2 linked regions of the Vulgatibacter sp. genome follow. The protein of the gene in region 1 interacts with the protein of each later gene in a pairwise test. Links are inferred from orthologs where the notes say so. Each region holds a gene or a part of one and is shown on either strand. Other genes may lie near its edges.

Evidence for each region.
Region 2: the proteins of secG (region 1) and secA interact in binary tests that used the Escherichia coli proteins (3 or more experiments, as listed by UniProt). The link is inferred for Vulgatibacter sp. from one-to-one orthologs.

Annotation. Positions count from the first base shown.
Region 1 is NZ_JAWLCN010000006.1:144,795-147,829, forward strand. What follows is about bases 179-2,902. They hold secG (preprotein translocase subunit SecG), read left to right. Parts: upstream 179-1,195; coding sequence 1,196-1,609; downstream 1,610-2,902. Other genes in these bases: ACESMR_RS15520 (SulP family inorganic anion transporter), read right to left, coding at 179-370; ACESMR_RS15525 (hypothetical protein), read right to left, coding at 664-1,008; ACESMR_RS15540 (DUF5996 family protein), read left to right, coding at 2,094-2,902. Also shown: more of ACESMR_RS15520, read right to left, coding at 1-178; more of ACESMR_RS15540, read left to right, coding at 2,903-3,035. UniProt on the Escherichia coli protein: Subunit of the protein translocation channel SecYEG. Overexpression of some hybrid proteins has been thought to jam the protein secretion apparatus resulting in cell death; while this may be true it also results in FtsH-mediated degradation of SecY.
Region 2 is NZ_JAWLCN010000001.1:601,126-604,851, forward strand. Bases 109-3,523 are described here. They hold secA (preprotein translocase subunit SecA), read left to right. Parts: upstream 109-413; coding sequence 414-3,323; downstream 3,324-3,523. Other genes in these bases: ACESMR_RS02770 (M23 family metallopeptidase), read left to right, coding at 109-199; ACESMR_RS02780 (WD40/YVTN/BNR-like repeat-containing protein), read right to left, coding at 3,408-3,523. Also shown: more of ACESMR_RS02770, read left to right, coding at 1-108; more of ACESMR_RS02780, read right to left, coding at 3,524-3,726. UniProt on the Escherichia coli protein: Required for protein export, interacts with the SecYEG preprotein conducting channel.

The sequences.
Region 1 (3,035 bases):
CACCGGTCACCAGGCCGATGACGAGCAGCCCCCCGAGGCCGTGGTTCTCCACCGCCGAGGCGATCAGCACCGCCATCGCCGCAGCGGGGCCGCTCACGGCGAGCGGCGTGCCGTTGAAGAGGGCGCAGGCGATACCCGCGACGATCGCGGTGACGAGGCCCACCTCCGGCGCGACGCCGGAGGCCAGGGCGATTGCCAGGGAGAGGGGGATGGCGACGCACGCCACCGTGAGGCCGGAGACGACGTCCTCGCGGAGGTAGCGCGGGGAGAGCATGGCCTTCCACTGGGGAAGGAGCTGGGAGAAGCCGAGGTCGAGACGCAATCCTGCCGTGCGCGGCTTCTGCCGCGTGGTTGCCGAAATCTGGTTCATCTGTCCGTTTGACTCGCTCGTTGGCTCGCGGGCCTGGCCGGCGCGGGCACATACCGGTGCCGGCGCGGGTGGACCGCGGACGAAAATCCGCTGACGAGCCGAGCGGCGCGCACACGTCTGCCCGGTACTCCCCGCGCTCGTTGCCGCAGGAGCGGAAACGACGACGAGGGGACTGCCACGGCCCAACCGCTTCGAAGCGGAGGGCGTAGCCCGGGTGTACGCGTGGCGTCACCGCACGGCGCTGCTTGCACGAGCGCCCGGCATCCGTGGATGCGAGGCGTTCGACGCTGCTTTCAGGCGGCGAGCGATTGTTCTTGGGTGTCGTCGGGACCGACGTGCCTGCGGAGCAGGAGACGGCGCCTGCGCTGCGGGGTCCGCTTTACCGGCGGCGCCTGCCGCTCACGCCTGCGCGCGGGGCTGGACCTGCCGGTGCGCCGGCGCCGGGGAGGCTGCCGGGACCCTACCTGGGCCGAACGCCGCACGCCCACGTGGTGCATCCGGACCTTCTCCTCCTCCTCGAAGACACCGCCCACCGGCGCGGGGCCGGACGGATCGATGGGCACCAGGCGCATCGACGGGGGAGCGCCGAAGGCCATCGCCAGGGTGAGGAGGAAGCTGATCCAGAGAGGGGCGTTCATGACGTTGCGGTGCGTAAGGATGCGGGCCCGTAACACGGGTTGCGAAGAGAAATTTCCTTTTTTGGGATCCGGTTCGGGGAGGGCGCGCCAACGGAAACGTTGGTTGCGATGCGAAAGGGCAGCGTGCTACGTTGCGCCGCTTTCCGGGGGGCTCTCCCGGCTGACTTCCTTACCCGAGAATCGGCCCATGGAACTCGCGATCTCCATCCTGCACGTGCTCGTCTGCATCTTCCTCGTCCTGACCATCCTGCTGCAGGCGGGCAAGGGCGCGAGCGTCGGCGCCGCCTTCGGCGGTGCCGGCAGCCAGACCGTCTTCGGCGGCCGCGGCGCGCAGACCTTCCTCAGCAAATTGACCACCGCCGCAGCGGCGATCTTCTTCATCACCTCGCTGGCGCTCTCCTACGCCTCGACTGCCGGCGGTACCGGCTCGCTCCTCGAGGGCGAGACCGCGGCGCCCGCAGCCGCGCCGGCCCCGACCACCGGCGAGGCCAAGCCCGAGACCCCGCCCACCACCAGGGCCCCTGCCGACGCAGGTGGCGCGCAGCCCGAGGCGGTCGAGCCCGCCCCCGAGGCGGCAGAGCCTGCGCCCGCAGCGGAGTAGGCCTCTCCCGGTGGGAGATGAAAACGGGGTCCACGCTACGGCGTGCGACCCCGTTTTCGTTTTTCCGGGGGCGGGAGGAACTCCAGGCCGGCGGCACCGGCGCCCGTCGGAGAATGGCCCTGCGCCGGCGGAAGAGGGCCGATCGCACGCTGGTTCAAAAAAACGAGCGACGACGAAAAAAGAAGTTGCACGCCCCCGGGGGCGTTGGTAAACACCCGCTCACTTCGGCGGCGACGCCGGAAGCAAAAAGCCAAGTGAATATGCCCAGGTGGTGGAATTGGTAGACACACCATCTTGAGGGGGTGGCGCCGCAAGGCGTGCGAGTTCGAGTCTCGCCCTGGGCACCAAAGAGAGGGGAATCCGAGTCATCGGGTTCCCCTTTCGCTTGTGCTCCGATCGCTTCCTCCCCGCGGGACCGGATCCATCCGGGGCGTCCCCTCCCCGCCGCAGCTGCGATGCGCAACCTCCCTGCCGGAGGTCTCCCATGCACGCGGATTGGCCGGCGCTGCCCTACGACAGCTGGAAGGACACCCTCGCCACGCTCCATCGATGGACGCAGGTCGCGGGCAAGGTCCAGCTCGCCTTGACGCCCCTCGTGAACCATTTCTGGAACGCGGGGATGCGCGTGGGCGTCCGTGGCCTCACCAGCGGCCCGATCTGCGTGCAGGGGGTCGTCTACGAGCTCGCCTTCGATTTCCTGCGCGACCGCTTCGTGATCCGGAGCAGCGAGGGCCGGGAGGAGTCGCTGCCCCTGGAGCCCCGCACCGTCGCCGATTTCTACGAGAAGGCCCTGCAGATGCTCGCGTCGTTCGGCATCGAGCCTGCGATCAGCGACAAGCCCTGCGAGATCGCCACCGAAGCGATCCCCTTCCGCCAGGACACGCTCCATTTCGCCTACGACCCGGAGGCGGCGCGGACCTGGTGGCGGATCCTGCGGCAGACCGTCTCCGTCTTCGAGATCTTCCGGTCCCGCTACGTCGGCAAATCGAGCCCGGTGCTCTTCTGGTGGGGGAGCTTCGATCTGGCGGTGACGCGCTTCTCCGGCAACCGGGCGCCGGTACGGCCGGACGCGGGGCCGATCACCCGCGAAGCCCACTCCCACGAGCAGAGCAGTGCCGGGATCTGGCCCGGCACGCCGGAGCTCGGCGGCCCGGCCTATTTCGCCTACACCGCGCCGGCGCCCCGGGGGCTCTCCGTGCAGCGGATCGAGCCGGAGGAAGCCTGGTACGACCACGGCTTCGGCGAGTTCCTCCTGCGCTACGAGGACGTGCGGCGGGCGGACGATCCGGTGGCGACACTCCTCGGCTTCCTGCAGAGCAGCTACGAGGCGGGGGCGCGGCTCGCGGGCTGGGAGCGCACCCTGCTGGAGCGGCAGCGCCCTGCGGGCCAGGACTTCGCCGGGGCGCCGCCGGAGAGCGCGCTCCAC
Region 2 (3,726 bases), on another replicon or contig:
CGTCGTCGACCACGGCTACGGCGTGAAGACCCGCTACGGCCACCTCGCCGATTTCGCCGTCCGGCTGGGCGAGCGGGTGAAGCGCGGGCAGAAGCTCGGCGGCGTGGGCAATACCGGGCGCTCGACCGGCCCCCACCTCCACTACGAGGTCCGGGTCAACGGCATCCCCGAGAACCCCCGCAAATTCCTCCTCGAGTAGCGGGCGAGCGCCGGCCCGGAAATCCCCGGGCCTCCACCGCCGTTCTACGCTGCAAGGCTGCAAGACCTTTGCGGGCCCCGCGGAAAGCCTCCGTGGGGCCCGTTCGATCGAAATGGCGGTCCACTCGCCGGGGGACTTTTCAATTTCGGTCTGTTACTAGTTCGCGGTTCGACGCAGCGCTGCCGCTGTGGCCTCCGCACCCGGGAAAACCCAGATGTTCGACTCCATCGTCAAGAAGTTCATCGGGACCAAGAACCAGCGCGAGCTGAACAAGCTCAAGCCGCTGGTGGCCCGCGTCAACGAGCTCGAGCCACGGATGAAGGCCCTCAAGGACGAGGACTTCGCCACGCAGACCGCCGCGTGGAAGCAGGAGGTGGCCAACGGCCGCGCCCTCGACGACCTCCTCCCGGAGGCCTTCGCCGCCTGCCGCGAGGCGGCGTTCCGCGTCCTCGGCCAGCGCCACTTCGACGTGCAGCTCATCGGCGGCATGGTCCTCCACTCCGGCCGCATCGCCGAGATGCGCACCGGTGAAGGCAAGACCCTCACCGCGACGCTCCCCTCCTACCTGAACGCGCTCGAGAACCGCGGCGTCCACGTCGTCACCGTGAACGACTACCTGGCCCGCCGCGACTCGGAGTGGATGGGCCGCGTCCACCACTTCCTCGGCCTGCAGGTCGGCTGCGTGCTCCACGGTCTCACCGACGCCCAGCGCCAGGCCGCCTACGGCTCGGACATCACCTACGGCCAGAACAACGAGTTCGGCTTCGATTACCTCCGCGACAACATGAAGTTCCGGCTCTCGCAGTACGTGCAGCGCGAGCTCAACTTCGCCATCGTCGACGAGGTGGACTCGATCCTCATCGACGAGGCCCGCACCCCGCTGATCATCTCCGGTCCCTCCGACGAGGCCACCGACCTCTACGGCAAGATCGACCGGGTGATCCCGGGCCTGGTCCGCGACACCGACTACACCATCGACGAGAAGGCCCGGTCGGTGATGCTCACCGACGACGGCATCGAGAAGCTCGAGAGCCGCCTCGCCATCCCGAACCTCTACGATCCCTCCGAGATCGAGACCCTCCACCACATCGAGCAGGCCCTGCGCGCCCACACGCTCTACCGGCGCGACAAGGACTACGTGGTGAAGGACGGCGAGGTGCAGATCGTCGACGAGTTCACCGGCCGCCTGATGCCGGGCCGCCGCTGGTCCGACGGCCTCCACCAGGCGATCGAGGCCAAGGAAGGTGTGAAGATCGAGGCCGAGAACCAGACCCTCGCCACGATCTCCTTCCAGAACTACTTCCGCATGTACACGAAGCTGTCCGGCATGACCGGTACGGCAGATACGGAAGCGCCCGAGTTCGCCTCGACCTACAACCTCGACGTGGTGGTGATCCCCACCAACCGGCCGATCCTCCGCAAGGACGAGGAGGACGTGGTCTACAAGACCGAGCGCGAGAAGTTCAACGCGGTGGCCGAATACATCGGCGAGCTGAACACGAAGGGCCAGCCGGTCCTCGTCGGCACCGTCTCCATCGCCAAGAGCGAGGCGCTCTCCACGCTGCTGAAGAAGCGCGGCGTGCCCCACGAGGTCCTCAACGCCAAGCAGCACGAGCGCGAGGCGAACATCGTCGCGCAGGCGGGCTCGCGGGGCGCGGTCACCATCGCCACCAACATGGCGGGCCGCGGTACCGACATCATCCTCGGCGGCAACGCCGAGGCCCGCGCGATGCAGGAACTCGGCCCCGCGCCGATCCTCCTGGTCAACGAGGACGGCACCCCCGGCGAGACCCCCGAGGAATTCGCCGCCCGGCAGGCTGCCTACGACGCGCGCAAGATCGAGCTCACGAAGAAGTACGAGGAGGAGGTCGCCCGGGAGCGCGACGAGGTGAAGCAGGCCGGTGGTCTCTTCATCCTCGGCACCGAGCGCCACGAGAGCCGCCGCATCGACAACCAGCTCCGTGGCCGCGCCGGCCGCCAGGGCGATCCCGGCGGCAGCCGCTTCTTCCTCTCGCTCGAAGACGATCTGATGCGGATCTTCGCCAGCGATCGCATCTCGCGGATCATGGAAACCCTCGGCATGAAGGAGGGCGAACAGATCGAGCACAAGTGGCTCACGCGGTCGATCGAGAGCGCGCAGAAGCGGGTCGAAGGCCACCACTTCGACGCCCGCAAGAACCTGCTCGAGTACGACAACGTGATGAACCAGCAGCGCAAGACGATCTACCGGATGCGCCGGGAGGTCCTCGCCTGCGGTGCCGATCGTCCGCTCGTGGAGTTCGACGAGGATCCGAAGACCAAGAAGAAGACCCGCATCGAGAAGGTCTTCTCCTGGGAGGATCAGCAGGAGCGCGTCCTCGACTTCTTCGAGGAGGTGATCCTCAACCTCGCCGGCACCCACCTCCCGGAGAAGGGTGACCAGGACTACGAGGGGATGAGGGAAGGGGTGCGCGAGCAGTTCGGCATCGACTTCGAGATCGCCCCCGGCACCCCGCGCGCCGAGATCGAGGAGAAGCTCTTCGAGGCGGTGGAGCAGACCTGGAAGCAGAAGGAAGAGCACCTCGGGATGGACACCGACGGTGTCCCGGTCCTCCGGAAGTTCGAGCAGTGGCTCTCGCTCCAGGCGATCGACACCCTCTGGAAGGACCACCTCCTCCAGATGGATCACCTGCGCCAGGGCATCGGCCTTCGCGGCTACGGCCAGAAGGATCCGAAGGCCGAGTACAAGAAGGAAGGCTTCAACTACTTCCAGCAGATGATCTACCGGATCAAGGAGCAGGTCACCCGTGAGCTCTTCCGGATCCAGGTGGTGAGCAAGGAGGAGCGCGAGCGCCAGGAGGCTGCAGCCCGCGCCGCCGCCGACCTCGAACGGAAGATCGCCGAGCAGCGCAAGCGCCAGCGGATGGTGGAGAGCCACGCCGACGTAGCCACCGCCAACGCCGGCAGCGGCACCCAGCCCACGCCGAGCCAGGCGCAGGCCGCTTCCGCAGCCGCCTCGGCGCCGCAGCCCCAGACGCCGGTGACGCGCGAGGGCCCCAAGGTCGGTCGCAACGACCCCTGCCCCTGCGGCTCGGGCAAGAAGTTCAAGAAGTGCCACGGCGCCAGCGAGGAAGCCGGCGCCTGATCGCGCTGCCTTCCCGGCGCTGAAGCGAGAAAGCCCCCGTTGCCAGCTGGCAGCGGGGGCTTTCTCTTTGGCGCTTCGGGTCGGTCAGGGCTGCAGCGGCAGCCGCCAGACGCCGGCCTGGTACGAGGCGACGAGGAACTCGCCGTCGGTCGCGATCAGCTCGTAGAGATCGGCCTCGAACTCGCTGGTCTCGGCGCTGCGCTGCGCCCAGGTGGCGCCGCCGTCGGCGGAGGCCCAGATCCCCTCGTCCGCTGCGACGGCGCCCGGTCGGTCGAGGAGGACGAGCAGCTCGTCGCCCACCTCGATCAGCGAGGCGGCCACCGACGGCCTCCACGGCGGGCCGTCGCTCCCAGGCTCCGCGGGAGGCGTCTCGAGGAGCGGCGCCGGCGCACCGGCCAGCGGC